2 linked regions of the Halorientalis litorea genome follow. Each later gene encodes a partner of the first gene's protein in a complex. Links are inferred from orthologs where the notes say so. Each region holds a gene or a part of one and is shown in the gene's direction. Other genes may lie near its edges. The genes, in order: dph2 and MUG95_RS10125.

Region 1 (9,166 bases):
GTCGCACCACTGCAGACACGTGAACCGCGACGCCAGCCGACAGTTCTCGGAGTTACAGCGACGCGGCCGTCAGTTCCGTCTCGGTGTCGGCGAGGAGAGAGTCGGCAACCCGTTCGGCCGCGTCGGTGGTCTCGGCGGCGTTCTCTAGGAGGACCGTCTCGCTCGGGAACAGCCGTTCACCCAGTTCGAGGCCGTGGTCGTGGGCCGTCGACCCGGTGACTGTCAGGTAGACGCCGACACCGGTCTCGGCGATAGCCGCCTCCTCGGGCCCGCCGTTCCGGGGATAGACGAACTCGATGCCGGCGAGCGCGTCGGTGCCGAGGACCGCCTCGACGAGGCGTTCGTACCGCGGAGAGATACAGAGCGGCCCCTCGTAGGCGTCGACAAACGAGCGCGTGAGGTCGCGGTCCAACCGACGCCGTTGGTCGGGTGTCGCCAACAGCGTGTGCCAGACCGTATCCCCGAGGCCCGACACGAGGCGCACGTCGGTGTCGTGGGGGTCGATGCGGTCGTTCACGTCACCCAGACTGCGCAACGGGTCGGGGGTGAGTTCGACCACCTCTTCGAGCACGAGGTCGGCACTGTCGAAGCCGAGTGCGAACTCGTGTTTGCGGAGCGCGCGGAACGGTTCCTCCCGGCCGACGAGTTGCACAGCCACGTCGTCGACGGGGATGGTCACGCTGTCGAACACGATGCGCCGGGGGAACCCCTCCCGTTCGTCGCGGAGCAGCGTGTACTCCGGATGCTGCGGGTCGCCGTGGTCCGAGTACTCGGCGAGGCGGTCGTACACGTCGCCCTCGGCGGACTGGTTGCCCTTCGTGACGGCCTTCTCGAACCGGAGCGTCGAGATGATTTCGTCCGCGAGTGCGGTCGTTCCGGTCCGGTCCGCGATGCGTTCGAGGACGGCCTCGAGTGGCCGGCCCTTCCGCGGGACGGCGACCCGCACAGTAGTCATTGCCAGAGCACAGAGGGTCCGAAAGTAAAACCGGTCCGGTTTCGGCCGGGCGCGTCAGTTCCCGCCGAGGACGTTCCCCAGTTGGTCGCGCCACTCTTGGAGGTCTTCGAGGTCGGATTCGAGGTCGTCGAGTCGGTCCCCGAGGTTGTCCACGTCGCCCAAGTCACCTTCGAGGTCCGAGACGTCGTCGTCGAGGTCCTTGATGTCGCCCTTCAGCGACTGCACGTCGTCCTCGATGGTCCCGACGGTGTCGTCGAGGCCGTCGACTTGCTGGTTGTTGTCGTCGATGTCGCTCTGGACCGAACGCATCTGCTCCTGTATCCCGTCGAGTTGAGACTGCACGTCCTCGATGAGGTCCTGCCCGGTTCCGTTGTCTTCGAGGAACTCCTCGAGCGCGTCGATGTACGCTTCGAGGTCGCTCACGTCGGTCTGGAGGCTCTCGATGCGGGCGTCGACCGCACCGTTCGTCCCGCCGCCGAGGTCGAGTTCGTCCGCCAACAGTTCGAGGTCGTCGTCCGCGACCTCACCGGCACGAATCTCGTCCGCGAGCGTGGCCGCCACGCTTTCGACGGACGCCGACCCGTTCGTCGCCGTCTTGGGACCGTCGGCAGTCTCGCTCCCGGCCTCGGTTTCCGCCTCGTCGTCTGCGTCCTCGTCGGCGTCCTCGGCCGCCGTCCCCTCGTCCTCCTCGTCGGCTTCTTCTTCGTCTGCGTCCCCTTCGCTCTCGTCGGCATCCTCGGCCGCCGTCTCCTCGTCCTCCTCGTCGGCTTCTTCTTCGTCTGCGTCCCCCTCGTCGTTCGGGTCCGCGAGGTCGAGTGTCCCGATGTCGTCGTCGCCGTCCTCGTCGTCGTCCAGTCCCGGTACGGAGTCGGTGTCGCCAGAGATGACGTCACGGACCACGTCGCTGCTGGTGCCGACCACGTCGTCATCGTCGTCGAGCGGCGGGTCGACCGACTCTATCGTCGGTTCGGTGAGGAACTGCTCGACGTTGTCCGTCCCAGTCGCGCGGATACCGTAGACAGTCGTGTACTGTTCGTCGGCCTCGATTTCCCGCTCGAACGTAATTTCGTCGTCGTCGATCGTCCAGAATTCGCTCCCGTACTCGGGGTGGAATCCCAAGTCCTCGACGGCAACGTCCTCCGGTACGTCGTCGGTCAACGTCACCGTCACCGCCTCGGACCGCTCGGAGTTGATGCGGAACGCGATGGCGGGAACGGGGAACGCGTCGGCCTCGAACGTCTTGATGACGGTCACGCCGTCCGAGGCGACGGTCACCTCCTCGTAGTTCTGTGATTCGCTCATGCGTACACTTCCGGCTACCAATGGTATTAAACCTACGTCCGTGTCATTTGATAACAATTAATTTGCGCTTACCCGCCACGCGCCGGACGGGCACGGGACGCCTGTCTTCAGACCGAGACGTGGTCGCCGATTTCGACGATTTCTAGCCGTTCCGGGAACTCGAAGCTTCGAGTGTGGTCGTGGAGTGCGGTCGGGTCAGCGGTCAACCCCTTCCACATATCCCAGTGGGTCGGGAGCAGACGGTCGAGTCGTAGTTGTCGCGCGGCGTCGACGACTTCACCCTCGTCGCTGTACCACTTGGTGTATTTCGGCTCGCGCGTCTCCTTGTCCGGGATTGTCCCGGCGGACCCGAACGCGAGGACACCGAGGTCGATGTCGTACTCCCTCCCGATGCGTTCGAACTCCTCGCTCGGTCGCGCGTCGCCCCCGTGGAAGAACGTTCCTGCGGGGTGTTCGAAGACGTAGGACACCGGGTCGATAGCGTCGGGGTCGTTGGCCGCCTCGACGTGGACGGTGAACGAGCCGAGTTCGAAGGACTCGCCGGGCGCGACACGGTGGAACTGCTCGTCGGAGACGGCCCACTCGTCGGTCCAGTCCTCCTCTTCCGCCACGGAGACGGACGCGTCGGGGCCGACGAAATCCGCACCCGTCTCCGCGAGAATCGGTGCCTGACTCGGCCCGTGAACGTGGTCCGTGTGTTCGTGCGTGGCGAGGACGGCGTCGGCGTCCCGAACGTCCGTCGGGTCGAAGGGGACGGGAATCATCCGGACGGTTCGCGGCGGGTCGCCCGTTCCGAGGTACGGGTCGATGTAGACGGTAGTGTCGTCGTCGGCCTTCAGCACGAATCCGTTACAGCCCAGATACCAGAGGGTCACGCCGTCGGGACTGGCGTCGGCGACGGCCGCCGGGAGCCACTCGTCCCAGTCGCTCTCGATGGACATGGCCCGGTGTGGACGCGGCGGAGAGAAAGGGGTTACGAGTTCAGTCCTCGCAACAGCCGCCGGCCTTCTGGCCGAAGTCCAGCGCGAGCGGCGCGGAAATCTGCTCGTTTATCTCCTGCAGGCGGAGTTCGAGTTCGTTCTGTGCCTGCAGGAACTCGGCCATGACGGGGATGTCGTGGAGTTGCTCCTGCTTCGCCTGCAGTTCCCGGAGGTCCTCTTGGGTGGCGTCGCCCGTCTGCCGGGCGAGCATGAACTCCTCGCGGAACTCCTCGAACTCCTGGACTTTCTCCTGTGCCTCGGCGTCGTTCTCGACGGCCGCCTTCTTCTCGACGAACTCCTGATAGGCGGGCATGTCGGCGATTGCCTCGCCGAGTTGGGCACTCAACTGGTCGACGGTCGACTCCGCGGCGTCCGCGGCTTCCGTGTCGATACTCATCACTGTCAGGTTAGGACTACAGCGTTTTCAACTTGCCGAACGCGAAAATCGGGTTCGGAGCGGGCGAGACCGGGCGATGGCAGGCGAGGTGGGTCGCAGAAACGTCGGCGTTTTACGCCGCGAGCGGATACGGAGAGGCAATGAGTCAGGATTCGGCTGACGACCGTTCGGAAGGGGACCTCCGAAACACGGGCCTCTCGCTGAAACACGACCGGGAGTGGGACTACGAACTCGACCGCATCACCGAAGCCGTCGAGGAACGCGACGCAGAGACGGTTGGGTTACAGTTCCCCGAGGGGCTGAAACGCCGCGCGCGGCCGGTCACGGACGACTTGCGCGAACTGCTGGACGACGACGTGACCGTCATGACCTCCGGACAGCCCTGTTACGGCGCGTGTGACCTCGACACCTTCCTCATGCGCCGGACCGACGTGTTCGTCCACTTCGGGCACTCCCCGATGAAGGAGTCGGACAAGATCATCTACGTGCCGCTGTTCTCGAACGTCGAGGTCACGCCCATCATGGAGTCGGCCCTCGACGACCTCTCGGACCCCGCGGACGACCCCGCCGTGGGACTCGTGACGACGGCCCAGCACATGAACCAATTCGAGAAGATGCGCGAGTGGTTGGAGGACCGCGGCTACGAGGTCCACACCCGCCGCGGCGACGACCGACTGACCCACGAGGGACAGGTACTCGGCTGTAACTACGCAAGCGCGGACGTGGACGCCGACCAGATTCTGTACGTCGGCGGCGGGAAGTTCCACCCCCTCGGGTTGGCGATGGAACACCCGGACAAACACGTCGTCATCGCCGACCCCGTCAACAACGCCGTCACCATCGCCGACCCGGAGAAGTTCCTGAAACAGCGATACGGCGCGGTCCACCGTGCGATGGATGCCGAGGAGTGGGGCGTCATCTTCTGTACGAAAATCGGTCAGGGCCGCTGGGACCAGGCTCAGGAGATAATCGACAACAACGACAACGCCTACCTCGTCACGATGGACGAGGTGACGCCCGACCGCCTGACGAACTTCGGGTTCGACGCCTACGTCAACACCGGGTGTCCGCGCATCACCACCGACGACGGCCCGCAGTTCAAACAGCCGATGCTCACGCCCGGCGAGTACGAAATCGCCATCGGCGAGAAACCGCTGGAGGAACTCTCCTTCGACACCTTCCACGGGACGTGGTGAGGACACCGGCGTCGGGCCGTCCGACCGCTACCCCTCGACGTGTCGCTCGAATAGCCTGACGTTCCAGACGTTCGCCTTCCAGACGGCGTCGAACAGCGTCCCGAGCACCGGGACCGACCCACAGACGTAGTCGACACCGACGAGCGAGAGCATTACGGCGACGGTGCGGAGCGGAACACCGGCGCGCACTGCCTCGAAGACGACGTACAGCGAGAGTGCTGTCGCGACGGTGTCCCCGGCGACAGGGAGGATTCCCAGTATCGGGTCGAGGCCGACGCGGTAGTTCACGACTGGGATTTCGACGGCACTGTCGAGTAGGGTGGCCGCGTCGCGGGCGCGTTCGAGTGCGGCCGCGCTCGCGTGGTCGGGAGTCGACATGCGCCGACGTTCCACGCCGACCGACAAAACCGCTGGCCTTCTCACTCGGCGAAGGCGTCCTGCAGGTCGGCACCGATTTTCTCGACGGCGTCGGCACCCGCGTCTATCATGTCGGACATGCTGACGAAGCCGTGAATCATGTCCTCGTAGTGGTAGTGGTCGACGGGAACGTCGTCCTCGGCGAGGCGCTCGGCGTAGGCTTGCCCCTCGTCGCGGAGCGGGTCGAAACCGGCGGTCACGACACTCGCCGGGGGCGTGTCAGAGAGGTCGTTGGCGAGCAGCGGCGAGAAGTACTCGTTCCGGAGGTGCAGGTCGTCGTCGACGTAACAGTCGAGGAACCACTCCATGCCGGGCGTCTCGAGGAAGTACCCCTCGGCGTTCTCCTCGTAGGAGTCGAAGTCGTGGACTGCGGGGGACGCGAGGGCGGGATAGAGGAGCAACTGGTGCTGGATGTCGGGGCCGTCGCGGTCCTGTCCCATCAACGTCGTCGCGGCGGTGAGGTTCCCCCCGGCGGAGTCGCCGCCGACTGCGATGCGGTCGGAATCGAGGTCGACGTGGGCACCGTTCTCCGCGATCCACTCGACGGCGGCGTAGGCGTCGTAGACCGGCGCGGGGAAGGAGTGTTCGGGAGCCAGACGGTAGTCGACGGAGAGGACGGCGCACTCGCCCGCGTTCGCCAACTCGCGACAGAGCGCGTCGTGTGTCTCGATGTTTCCGAGGACGAACCCGCCGCCGTGGAAGTACACGAGCGTCGGGTGCGGTCCCTCCCCCTCGGGGTAGTACGTCCGGACCGGGAGCGGCCCCTCCGGCCCCTGAATCTCGAAGTTCCGCACGTCGGCCACGTCGGGCGCGTCCCGGAGCGTGGCGACGTTCTCGAACTGCTCGCGGGCATCCGCGACCGAGAGCGCGTACACCGGCGGAATCGGCTGGCTGTCGATGATGTTGAGGAGGTTCTGTGCGTGTGGATGGGGTTCGTCTGCCATAATTCCCCAGTCGCGCGGGGGGAACTTAATGGCCCCAACCCCGATAATTACCACCAAGCATTAGCGAAGATTTTTGTATTCTTGGCAGATATGTACACGTGTCATGGACAGCCACAGAGCGGGCGGTCACCGGCCGTGTCGCGACGGGCGAACGACTGCGGGGGAGGGCAGCGCATGAGCACGAAGAGTGCCCTCGCACAGCAGTTGGCCATCGTCGCGGGGTTCGAGGACCCGACCGTCTCGCTGGAGCAGTACCGGACGCCGCCGGAACTCGCGGCGACGCTCGTTCACACGGCAGACCTCCACGAGGACATCGCCGACCGGACCGTCCTCGATTTAGGCTGTGGGACAGGGATGCTCGCACTCGCTGCCGCGCTCCGCGGGCCGACGCGCGTCGTCGGCCTCGACATCGACCCCGCACCGCTCGCGACGGCGCGTGAGAACGAGCGCAAGGTGGCCTCCACGACGGACGTGGGGTGGGTTCGCGGCGACGCGACACGCGTACCACTCGCCCCCGACGACCCCACGACAGTCGTGATGAACCCCCCGTTCGGGGCACAGTCCGACAACGAACACGCCGACAGAGAGTTCCTCGGGACGGCCGCCGATATCGCGGACGTATCCTACTCGATTCACAACCGTGGGAGTGTCGAGTTCGTCGAGGCGTTCGCGGCCGACAACGGCGGCGAGGTGACACACGCCTTCGAGGCGGCCTTCGACCTGCCACACCAGTTCGAACACCACACCGAGGCGACCCGGACAGTCGACGCCGAAGTGTTCCGCATCGCGTGGCGTTAGTCGCTGTTCCCCTGCACCGCGATTCTGACGCGCGTCTCGTTCCGTATCACGTAGAGGCGGTTCGCCGTCCGGTTGAACGTCAGTCCGCCGGCGGTCACGTTCTTCCCCGCGGACGGAACTGGGGTCCGGCCCAGTGACTCGTTGCCCCGTTCGACCAGTACCCGGAACTCCGTCTCTGCCGGGACGAACGTGACCCGTCGGCCCGCGACCCGTGGCTCCGCGACAGCCGCTGGCGACGCGTACGCGAATGCCCGCTCGCCGTCGGGTGGTTCGAGGAACACGCGATAGACGCTGTCGTTGCCGACCGGTCGCCACACGGAGAGGTTGACGCCCACCGACTGACGCCACCCGAGGCCGCCGACGAGGACTTCGGTGTCACCACTGAACGCCAGCCGTGACTTCGGTACGACGGTCTGGAACACGTCGCGCCGTTCGCTGACCAAGAGGACGCCGCTCGTGTTGACCTGCGACGCCTCCCCGAACAGGCCGATATCGAACGGGGAGACGTACTGGTCGGGCGTGTTCTCCGCGTAGGTGACGGTGTAATCACGGACCTCGACGCCGCTGTCGAAGGGGTCGTCGGAGACGGCGACGAGGTTCGTCGGGACGGCGACGACGCTCAGCGCGATAGTGACCGAGAGCAGGAGCCCGACGGCCGCCTCGCGCCTGTCGAGGTCGATGCGAGCTATCAGCGGGCGGCGGGAGGCAGTCAGGGCGGCCGCGAGCAGTGCCGCGAGCAGGAACACGAGGATGGCTCCCCCGGCGCGAAAGAGGATGTACCGACCGCCACCGCGGAACCAGTACACCGCCCACAGCGACTGCGCGACGGCGAAGACGACCACGGAAAGCCACAGCCGTCCCGGGTCGGGCCTGTGCCCGCGCCGCGAGGCGACGAGCGCGCCCAACAGGACGCCGAACAGCAGGCCGATGGCGTGCCCTTGGATGGCGACGTTCGCCCAGTACGGCGTGACGAAACGCGTCCCGGCCTGTGCCGGGTCTACTGGCGTCTGCACCGCGCGATAGAGGAGCCGGAACACGTCGTTGACCGCCAGTGCCACGACGGTCGGTATCGGGTAGTAGACCAAAGCGAACCCGGCGAATGCGAACACGACCCCCGAGAAGCCGATGACCGGTCCGACGGCGAACACGCTGGTGAGGAGTCCGACGGCGACGACGCCGATTACGAAGACGCCGATGCGGACGAAGGGGTTCTGCCCGAGGCTGGCGAACGACTGACTGCCCCGTTCCGTCGGGAAGTGACTCCACGCGTACTCCGCGAGCGGTGCGAACGCGAGCGTCCCGACCAGATTCCCCGTGACGTGCCCGAGACTCGCGTGGGAGAACGCCGCGGTGAGGATACCGAGCGGGTACGTGTACGACCACGCGCGGAACGGCGCGACGAGCGGGTTTCTGGGTGCCGATAGGCCGCCCTGCACGAACAGATAGATGCCGACAATTCCACCGACGACGACGAGCGTCCCCCACGGAAGCCCGAGAAAGAGCCGTTGTCGGACGCGACGCCCCCACGCGCCCCGCGGGTCGGCGAGGCGGTACGCGACACCAGCCGAGAGTGCGAGCGCGACGGCCAGCCCCAGCGTCCAGACTGGCACCGCCTCGGCGACTGCCTGCCACTGTTCCGACACCATCGTTATCGGTACCCGGGAGCGCGCGCGTTTAGTCGTTTCCGCTGTCGGCACCGAGCCGGGAACCGGACGCGCCGCTCAGAACTCGGGGATGTTCACGAGTTCGCCTTCGGGAACGTTCTCGAAGGCCTCACGCGCGATGGACCGCTTGTGAACCTCGTCGGCCCCGTCGACGATACGGAACGCGCGCACCGACTCGTAGAAGTCCGCGAGCGGCAGGTGTTTGGAGATGCCGGAGCCACCGCAGGCCTGCAGGGCGAAGTCGACGGTCTCCTGCACGACGTTGGCGGTGTAGTACTTGCTCATCGCGACTTCGATGCGTGCCTCCTCGCCGCGGGCGATTTTCTGCGCGGCGTGGCGCACCATGGTTTTGGCGGCGTGGAGTTGCGTCTCCTGTTCGGCGACGCGGAACCGGAGGCCCTGTTTGTCGGCGAGTCGGTCGCCGAAGGCGTCGCGGTTCTGCATGTACTCCTTGGCGATGTCGAGCGACCGCTGCGCCATCCCGGAGTAGCGCATGCAGTGGGTCAACCGGGC
Region 2 (9,379 bases), 1.7 Mb from region 1 along the record:
GAGAAGTCCGACCCCCTCGAAGGGGCCCCGCAGGGACGCGGTATCGTGCTCGAAAAGACAGCGGTCGAGGCCAAACAGCCCAACTCGGCAGTGCGGAAGTGCGTCCGGGTCCAACTCATCAAGAACGGCAAACAGGTGACTGCCTTCTGTCCGGGCGACGGTGCTATCTCCTTTATCGACGAACACGACGAGGTTACCATCGCCGGTATCGGTGGGGCGAAGGGTCGTGCGATGGGTGACCTCTCGGGCGTGAACTACAAAGTCGAGAAAGTGAACGGCGTCTCGCTCATCGAACTCGTGCGAGGCAACGCGGAGAAACCGGTGCGATAACATGTCCAGCGACGCACCCGAGCCGGACGCGCCTGCCGGCACCGACGAGGAAGAGAGTGCTCCCGCACAGCTGTTCGGCGAGTACGACGTGACCGACATCGAGTATCAGGACCCGAGTACGGAGCGGTACATCACGGTCACGCCCATCGCGCACACGATGGGGCGACACGCCACCAAGCAGTTCAAGAAGAGCGAAATCAGCATCGTCGAGCGGCTCACCAACCGCCTGATGCAGACCGACGAGAACACCGGGAAGAAACAGCAGGCGACGCGCATCGTGCGCGAGGCGTTCGCCATCATCGCGGACCGGACCGACGAGAACCCGGTCCAAGTCCTCGTGCGCGCGGTGGAACACAGCGCGCCCCGCGAGGAGACTGTCCGCCTGAAGTACGGCGGTATCTCCGTCCCGAAGGCCGTCGACGTGGCTCCCCAGCGGCGAGTCGACCAAGCCCTGAAGTTCCTCGCCGAGGGCGTCTACGGCGACTCCTTCAAGACGACGACGGACGCCGAGGCGGCACTGGCCCAGCAACTCATCGGTGCGGCCGACAACGACGTGCAGACCTACGCCGTCAACCAGAAAGAAGAGAAAGAGCGCGTCGCGGCCGCCGCGCGATAACTCGCCGACCCCTGCGGTCCGGTTGCGGCTCTCTCCCCTTTCCTTGCGATTTCCCGAAGCATCGCCCGTGAGTGGCGTCTCGGAGCCTCGCGTGACGCGTGCCGAGTATGTGCTGAAGGATTGTTATAAACCCCCGTGCATATCCGGGGAAATCTTGAGACGGATAAGTTTGTATTCTATCTAACGTCGTGGTACGAACAGACGAGTTGAGGCGGACCCTCTCACTGTGGCAGAGCCACAGTCACGCTTCACCCGGTCTTCCGGGGAGGAGACCGGTAGGCGTGCGTCCCGTGGTGTTGGGGGCCGGCGCTTGCACGCGTGTCGGCTGTTTCGGGGGTCGAACCGTGAGAACTCGTCGTGCCACGCGTGCAGAACGATAAGCAAACATGTACGATAAAGATACACTCGCAAAGAGTACTGGCGCATCGCTTGGGGTTGTCGCCATCGTCGGGATGCTGTTCATGAGTACCGGCATGGCGTTCGCAGCACCCATCGCGAACATCGGTGGGTTCCAGGTGCAGGCAGACACCGTCGAGGCGGACAACTTCATCCTGTACCCGGGTTCCGCGCAGACTTCGAACTCCGGAGACGTGGCCACAACTGACAATTACCCGATGGCAGTCAACGAGCTGGACAACGCGACGATTACCGGCTTCGCGCTGGTCAAGGAAATCGACGTTAGTGAGCTCACTAACAATAATGGTGGCCTCAGCGGCAACCTGTCGATTGTCGTCGCGTCCAACGACACGGTCACGGCCGATTCGATCCTCCTGAAAACGCCCGCGCTGTCAGCTGACGTTGGTGCGTTCAGTGGCCTGACCATCTACGAGGAGAGCACGAACGACCTCAACAACGCATTCACGCTGAAGGCCAACAAGAGCGTGAACCAGGACTTCCGGCTCGCCAGCGACTCGGAGGCCGCGGTCAGTGACCTGACCGGTTCCCAGTCCGGCCTGACCCAGGGTACGTCCAGCAACGCTGCTGTCTACCTAGAGAACGCTAACATCCAGGCTGCGTACCTCGTCACCAGCCAGATTACGCTGAACAACCTCGGCGTCGAAGTCTGGTACGACGGAGACGACGATGGTACCTACAACGTTGGCGGCGCGCCGAACGACCGCGGTGCGTAAGTTCGGCTGACTGCTAACTGACCACCTTCGCTTTTTTAGTACACGCACACACATACCACAGACACATGTCTCTCAGATCGAGATTCGTTCAGGCGGGGCTGTTCGTGGTGGGGCTGTTCCCGGAGCCGATACAGCGGCGGATTTTCGCGAGGACCGACCGGTTCAACGAGTGGCGCGAGGACCGGCCGTTCTGGGGCGGCGCGCTCCTCATGTTCGCCGGACTGCTGACGGCGTGGGCACCGATTCAGTTCTCGCTGGAACTCGCGCTCATCGGTTCGTGGTGGACCGTCGCGGGACTCCTCTTTGCAGTCGGGATGTTCCTCTCGGGTGCGTTCGCGCTCTCACGCCCCGACCTCGCGCGCTACTTCGGCATCGCCGGTATCGTGTTCTCGCTCCTCTCGCTCATCGGCGCGCTCGGCGGGTACCTCGTCGGGATGTTCATCGGCGTCTTCGGCGGGAACCTCTGTCTCGCGTGGAATCAACCCGAGGAACAGACGACGTTCGAGACGGAGACGGCCACCGACCCGTCCGACGAGGTGCAGTTCAGTTGGGAAGGCGACTCCTGACGCGGCGGCGACCGACCCTTTTCGCGCTCCGCGTGTGCGTTCGTGGCTGTCCGCACAGCCACGGCTGCGTGTGACGGACGCGGCGTCAGTCGGCGGCCGGTTCGCCGCCGAGTGCGTACTCTCGCGTCACGTCGACGAGTGCCTTCCGGTACTCGCTCTCGCCGGGGTCGCGGGCGAGCGAGCGGAACCGTCGTCGGAACTCCTCGAACCCGACGTTCGGGGCGTCCTCGGCGGCGGCGTGTGCGAGGTCGTAGAGGCGGTGGTCGTCGTCGACGAGGTCGTGGCGTTCGACCAGCGCGAGCGCGAACGCGGCGTTGACGGCGGTGATTTCCGGGTCAGACGCGGGCGTCCGCCGCGTCCACGTCGCCGGACTGTTCGGGCGGTCCGCGACTGCCGTGGCCAGACTCGATTCGAGGAAGGCGACGAGTTTGTCGGCGGGAGCCACAGAGAGCGTGATGTCGTCGGCGTAGATGTCTTTCATGTGGTTCGCTATCTGGTAGCAGTGCGTGAGCTTCCGCTGTTCGACGGTCCGTCCCGCGAGTGCCAGATAGAGGGCCTCCTCGGTCGATTGGGTATGTGAGGGGTGGTGCTGTTCGTTGCGGTGCATGTGCGCGTACTCGTGGAGCGCGAGTTCGCGGGCCATCGCGCTGCTGGCGGCTTGCCGGGAGATGTGGAGGTGGTGTGCCTCGTCGGTGTGGCCGGTCCACGTCCGTTCGTCGGGGCTGTCGTGGACGTGTACCGTCACGGGACGGTCGAGCCGGTACTCTGTCTCGAAGAGGTCCCCTGCCGAGAGGAACGGCTCCGTCGGTCCGGCATCCTGCACGCGTACATCCATATGTTATATGGCAAGGGTTAGCAGAGTATGACCTTTGCGCCGGTCAGGAACGGACGGGCCGGGCACCTACCCCCGCCGCGCCGAGTCGGACGGTCCGGAGTTCGCCGGGGCTGGCTTCGGGTGACTGTCCGAAATCGCTCGCGTTCCCGTACACGTCCGCTGCTGAGTACCGTTCTGTGGCGGCCGCTCTCCCCGGGGCAAACCACGTGACTTTTGACCCTGCTTGCGATAAGAGGGAGTATAATGGGCCGACGCAAGAAAATCGTACAGGAGTGTGAACGGCTGATGGACGTGCCGGAGAACATCCGGAACATCGCCATCGCCGCTCACGTCGACCACGGCAAGACGACACTGACGGACAACCTGCTGGCCGGTGCGGGCATGATTTCCGACGAGACGGCCGGCGAGCAGTTGGCGATGGACACCGAGGAGGACGAGCAGGAACGCGGTATCACCATCGACGCCGCGAACGTCTCGATGACCCACGAGTACGAGGACACGAACCACCTCATCAACCTCATCGACACGCCCGGCCACGTCGACTTCGGGGGCGACGTGACCCGCGCGATGCGTGCCGTCGACGGCGCGCTGGTGGTCGTGGACGCAGTCGAGGGCGCGATGCCACAGACCGAGACGGTGCTGCGGCAGGCACTCCGCGAGGGTGTCAAGCCCGCGCTGTTCATCAACAAGGTCGACCGCCTCATCTCCGAACTCGAAGAGGGGCCACAGGAGATGCAGGAACGGCTGACCGCGGTCATCCGCGACGTGAACGACCTCATCCGCGGGATGACCGAGGAGATGGACGACATCGACGACTGGACTGTCTCCGTCGAGGACGGCACCGTCGGCTTCGGGTCCGCGCTCTACAAGTGGGGGGTCTCCATGCCGTCGATGCAGCGCACCGGCATGGACTTCGGCGACATCATCGACCTCGAACAGGCAGACAAGCGGCAGGAACTCCACGAGCGGACGCCGCTCGCGGACGTGGTGCTCGACATGGTCTGTGAGCACTTCCCGAACCCCATCGACGCCCAGCCGATGCGCATCCCGCGCGTCTGGCGTGGCGACGCCGACTCCGACCTCGCCGACACGATGCGGCTGGTCGACGAGGACGGCGAAGTCGTCCTGATGGTCACCGACATCGGCGTCGACCCCCACGCCGGGGAAATCGCCGCCGGCCGTGTCTTCTCCGGCACCATCGAGAAGGGCCAAGAGCTGTACGTCTCCGGAACTGCGGGCAAGAACCGCATCCAGAGCGTCGGCATCTACATGGGTGGCGAACGCGAGGAAGTCGACCGCGTGCCCGCCGGGAACATCGCGGCCGTCACCGGCCTCAAGGACGCCATCGCCGGTTCGACCGTCTCCAGCGTCGAAATGACGCCGTTCGAGTCCATCGAACACATCTCGGAGCCGGTCATCACGAAGTCCGTCGAGGCACAGCGGATGGACGACCTGCCGAAACTCATCGAGACGCTCCAGCAAGTCTCCAAGGAGGACCCGACCATCCAAATCGAAATCAACGAGGACACCGGCGAACACCTCATCTCCGGGCAGGGTGAACTCCACCTCGAAGTCATCACCCAGCGCATCGAGCGCAACCAGGGCATCCCGGTCCACACCGGCGAACCTATCGTCGTCTTCCGGGAGGCACCGCAACAGCCCTCCCGTGAAGTCGAGGGCATCTCGCCGAACCGCCACAACCGGTTCTACATCTCCATCGAACCCCTCGACGACGACGTCGTCGAGACCATCAAACTCGGCGACGCGTCGATGGACATGCCCGAACTCGAACGCCGCGAGGCACTGATGGAGGCTGGCCTCGACAAGGACGCGGCCCAAGAGGTCGAGCACATCCACAACACCAACATCCTCATCGACGACACGAAGGGGATTCAGCATCTCAACGAGACGATGGAACTCGTCATCGAGGGCCTCGAAGAGGCACTCAACGACGGGCCGCTGGCCGCCGAACCAGTGCAGGGCGCGCTCATCCGCCTGCACGACGCCCGTCTCCACGAGGACGCCATCCACCGCGGACCGGCACAGGTCATCCCCGCAGTTCGGGAGGCCGTCCACAACGCGCTCATCGACGCCGAAATCCGCCTGCTCGAACCGATTCAGGAGGTCCGTATCGACGTGCCCAACGACCACATGGGTGCGGCCTCCGGCGAGATTCAGGGCCGTCGTGGCCGCGTCGACGACATGTACCAAGAGGGCGACCTGATGGTCGTCGAGGGCATCGCGCCCGTCGAGGAGATGATCGGCTTCTCCAGTGACATCCGCTCGGCCACGGAAGGCCGTGCGTCGTGGAACACCGAGAACGCCGGGTTCCAGGTCATGGCCGACAACCTCCAGCCCGAACAGATCGGCGAAATCCGCGAGCGGAAGGGCATGAAGTCGGAACTGCACGAGGCTATCGACTACTTCTAATCCACGGTTTCCAGCCGGGGGTATCCTCGGCGATTTCGCCGCCTGCGAGCACCTCGACTGCAAAAACGTCTGCGGCCTCGTTTCATCCGGTCACGTGAACATCGCGCCGCCGGCACGCGGACGCTCGCTCGCTTCGTTTGACCAGATTTAGGAGCGACCGCCACCAACGCTAGGTATGTCGTTCCTCTCGCAGGTACTGGACATCGTCATCGGTGGTCTCATCGCTGGCCTCACGACGTTCCTTCTGGGGACCGTCGTCGCCGACCAGCAACTCCCGGTGACTGTCGGCGTCATCCTCGCCAGCATGTACTACTTCTCGCGGAACCCGTGGGGTACGACACCCGAACAGGGCGAGGCGATAAACGCGCGGATAGACGCGGTGTACGAGCGTGTGCTGCCGTAGACCGGTCGCTCCGTCGCCGCAACTGACGCTTCGGTTTTACCAGTCGAGTGCCCGATAGGTATATTTTCATCCAGTATTTCTAGACGTGCAATGCCATGTCCGCACGCCTCGCCGGAGGTGCTGTCGGCACTCTCGCGGCGTGACTTCCTGAAGTCGGCACTGGCAATCGGGGGTGGGGGTGCGTTGAGTGCCTGCGTCGACCGGCGTGGGACGCCGGACGTGCCACGGGGGCCGTCGAACCCGTCCCGACTCCCCGACCGCCAGTTCGCGTGGAACCAGTTCCTCCCGCGGGACGCCCACGGGAACGTCGACCTGCCGGAACACCAGTTGCTGCTGTTCTTCGACTACGCGGGCGACGGTGTGCCCACGGACGCAGAGCGTGAACAGGTCGAGGCGACGCTCCGGGACCTCGAACGCGCGTACCAACCGGGCAACGGCGGTGCCAACCCGTACAGTTCGGCGGGGCGCGAGGCCCCGGGCCTGCTCTTCACCGTCGGCTACGCGCCGTCGTACTTCGACCGGTACGAAGGGGACCTGCCGGTCCCGTTGCCACGTCCCGCGGACACTCTCGACCGCATCGACGAACCGACCGACAGGGCGGCGTCTCACGAGGTGGGGATGGTGCTCGTCAGCGATCACGTACAAGTCCTCCTCGCCGCCGAAGAGGCACTCCGCGGCAACCTCGACTCGGTCAACGGTGTCGGCACGTCTGCCTCCTTCGAGGGGATACTCGAACGAGTCGAACGCCGCACCGGGTTTATCGGGCCGGGGCTCCCGGACGAGCGACTCGACACCGACGACGTGCCAGAGTCGTCGCCGCTCTCGATGGGGTTCAAGTCGAACTACCGCGACGGACAGGCGACCGAAGACCGCGTCACCATCCAATCGGGGCCGTTCGCCGGTGGTACCACACAGCACGTCTCGCGGTTGGAGTTGGACCTCGACCGGTGGTACGACAACCCCGACGACCAGCGCCGCGAGCAGATGTTCAGTCCCCACCACTCCGCCGAGGAGGTGGGGGAGGTGGGGCGACAACTGGCGGGGGACAGCGGTGTCACGCGCGAGACGGTCGACCGGACCGAGGCTGACGCCGAGGAGTACGGCGTGGTCGGCCACTCACAGAAGGTCGCCGCCGCCCGCGACGACAACTTCGAACCGACGATGCTCCGCCGGTCCGAGGGCGTCTCGACGGACGCCGAGACTCCTGGGTTCAACTTCACCGCACTGCAGCGACGCATCGAGCGGTTCGTCGAGGTTCGGCAGGCGATGAACGAGTCCTACGGCGTCGCCGATGACGACGACGGCATCCGGGGGTACATCGAAGCGACCAGCAGAACGAACCTCCTGATTCCGCCCCGTGAGTTGCGGGCGTTACCGCCAGCCGACCCGTCGGCCTGAGGTCGGCAGGCGAACGACTCGATTTCAGGCGTCGTCGTCCCCTGCCACGAACGGCAGGCGACGCTCGACGCCGTCCGGGCCGAGGACGTATCGGTGTCCGGCAGTGAGGTCGGTGTAGCGGGTCGTCGCGCCGTCGGGCCAGGCGACGGTTACGGTTGCACTGTCGGCGTCCCCGACGCCGAAGTGGAGCGTGCGGGTGTCCTGTGAGAGGAGGTCCGTCTCCGTGGTCCGAAACTTGGTCTGCTCGGTGCCGTCGGTGGTGAGCGTCACAGTCGCGCCGAGGGTCGGGCGGTCGTCGGCCCGGAGCGTCACCTGCACCGCGCCGCCATCGGCACCGACGTTCTCGTAGAGGCGGAAGCGGCCGTCGGCGTCGGCGACGAGAAGGTCGGCGTCGCCGTCCCGGTCGAAGTCGAAGTGTGCGAGTCCACGGCCGTCGGTCTGTTCGAACCCGGCGTCGTCGGCACGGACGGCTTCGAACCCATCGTCGACTCGCTCTCGGACGACGGGGTAGCGGTAGAACCGGAAGACGCTGTCGGCGTTGCGCAACTCGTCGCCGACGAAGTACCGAGAGAACTGTCTCGTCGCGTGGACGAGGTCCGCGTCACCGTCGTTGTCGAGGTCCGTGATGACCGTCGCCCACCCCTGTCCACCGCGACGGACGCCGTACTCGGCCGCCCGCTCACGGAAGGTACCGTCGCCGTCGTTGACCATGAGCGAGTTTCCGTGGAGGTGGTCGTTGTCGTCGGGGAACTCGTCCGCTACCGCGTCGGTCAAGAAGATGTTGGTGACGAACACGTCGGGCGACCCGTCGCCGTTCACGTCGGTCACCTCGGCGGCCATCCCGTTGCGGTTGGTGACCTCGCCCTGTCGCTCGCGGCGGAAGGTGCCGTCGCCGGTGTTCCGGTAGAACACGTCCTGATTGTAGTCGTTCGAGACGTACACGTCGAGGTCACCGTCACCGTCGAAGTCGACGCTGGAGGTGGCCAGCGTCCATCCCGACCCCGTCACGCCCGACCCGGACGTGGCGTCCGAGAACGACGTGCAGTCGCCGTCGAACAGGCGGTTCTGATAGGCGGTGTCAGAGTCGAGGGTCACGTTGTAGTCCAGGTAGCCGCCGGGTGAGCTGTCCCGCCAGTCGCCGTACTGGGCGAGGAAGAGGTCCGGACAGCCGTCGCCGTCGTAGTCGCCCGCCGTCGCCGCGTACGGCATCGACAGCTCCGGCAGGCCGACGTCACGCCGGGTGAAACGTCCGTTTTCGTTCTCGAAGACGACGGGACGGTCGTAGTTAGCCAGCAGGAAGAGGTCGGGCCACCCATCGCGGTCGTAGTCGAAGAAGACGGCACTTTGTATCGTGCGGTTCAGGCCGGCGAGACGGTCGGTACGCTCGAACGACCCGTTCCGGTTGTGAAAGAGAACGGGACGGTCACCGCCGACGAGGAGCAGGTCGGGCCACCCGTCGCGGTCGTAGTCGGCGACGTACGCACCCGAGTTGCTGACGAACTCTTGTTGGGAATCGTAGGTCGTCACGGCCTCGTACGACAGGCTCCGCGAGTCGGCAACCTCTCTGAACTGGATGCCCGAGTCGCGCTGTGGCTCGGACAGTGCGTCCCAGCTCTCGATGGGGTTTGGAGTACTCGTCTGTTGGTCCTGCTGTCCGCCGTACACGCCTCC

What was found.
Region 2: the proteins of dph2 (region 1) and MUG95_RS10125 are in contact, whole or in part, in a crystal structure (PDB 6Q2D), measured with the Methanobrevibacter smithii proteins. The link is inferred for Halorientalis litorea from one-to-one orthologs. Residues at the interface, in WP_011954460.1 of Methanobrevibacter smithii: Met1, Met3, Tyr4, Pro28, Glu29, Gly30, Leu31, Met33, Phe58, His80, Thr124, Gln126, Ser179, Gly180, Asn181, Phe182, His183, Leu185, Tyr201, Asn202, Phe211, Ile215, Arg291, Asp295, Asp296, Gln298, Met299; in WP_011954157.1 of Methanobrevibacter smithii: Pro482, Asn483, Lys484, His485, Tyr553, Asp555, Glu556, Glu559, Leu560, Leu591, His592, Glu593, Asp594, Ala595, Val596, His597, Arg598, Gly599, Pro600.

Annotation. Positions count from the first base shown.
Region 1 is NZ_CP095482.1:181,003-190,168, forward strand. The notes cover bases 3,017-5,802. They hold dph2 (diphthamide biosynthesis enzyme Dph2), read left to right. Parts: upstream 3,017-3,774; coding sequence 3,775-4,830; downstream 4,831-5,802. Other genes in these bases: MUG95_RS01010 (MBL fold metallo-hydrolase), read right to left, coding at 3,017-3,198; MUG95_RS01015 (YlbF/YmcA family competence regulator), read right to left, coding at 3,239-3,634; MUG95_RS01025 (DUF4112 domain-containing protein), read right to left, coding at 4,858-5,208; lipP1 (LipP1 family hormone-sensitive lipase), read right to left, coding at 5,250-5,802. Also shown: MUG95_RS00995 (PfkB family carbohydrate kinase), read left to right, coding at 1-23; MUG95_RS01000 (phosphoribosyltransferase HisG-related protein), read right to left, coding at 53-955; MUG95_RS01005 (coiled-coil domain-containing protein), read right to left, coding at 1,010-2,257; more of MUG95_RS01010, read right to left, coding at 2,365-3,016; more of lipP1, read right to left, coding at 5,803-6,191; MUG95_RS01035 (METTL5 family protein), read left to right, coding at 6,366-6,989; MUG95_RS01040 (rhomboid family intramembrane serine protease), read right to left, coding at 6,986-8,635; MUG95_RS01045 (acyl-CoA dehydrogenase family protein), read right to left, coding at 8,711-9,166. UniProt on the Methanocaldococcus jannaschii protein: Catalyzes the first step of diphthamide biosynthesis, i.e. the transfer of the 3-amino-3-carboxypropyl group from S-adenosyl-L-methionine (SAM) to the C2 position of the imidazole ring of the target histidine residue in translation elongation factor 2 (EF-2).
Region 2 is NZ_CP095482.1:1,864,752-1,874,130, forward strand. Bases 3,315-6,313 are described here. They hold MUG95_RS10125 (elongation factor EF-2), read left to right. Parts: upstream 3,315-3,720; coding sequence 3,721-5,907; downstream 5,908-6,313. Other genes in these bases: MUG95_RS10120 (DUF5781 family protein), read right to left, coding at 3,315-3,477; MUG95_RS10130 (hypothetical protein), read left to right, coding at 6,083-6,310. In the rest of the region: MUG95_RS10100 (30S ribosomal protein S12), read left to right, coding at 1-330; MUG95_RS10105 (30S ribosomal protein S7), read left to right, coding at 332-946; MUG95_RS10110 (hypothetical protein), read left to right, coding at 1,333-2,076; MUG95_RS10115 (DUF6114 domain-containing protein), read left to right, coding at 2,142-2,642; more of MUG95_RS10120, read right to left, coding at 2,728-3,314; MUG95_RS10135 (DUF7405 family protein), read left to right, coding at 6,401-7,708; MUG95_RS10140 (CRTAC1 family protein), read right to left, coding at 7,733-9,379. UniProt on the Methanocaldococcus jannaschii protein: Catalyzes the GTP-dependent ribosomal translocation step during translation elongation.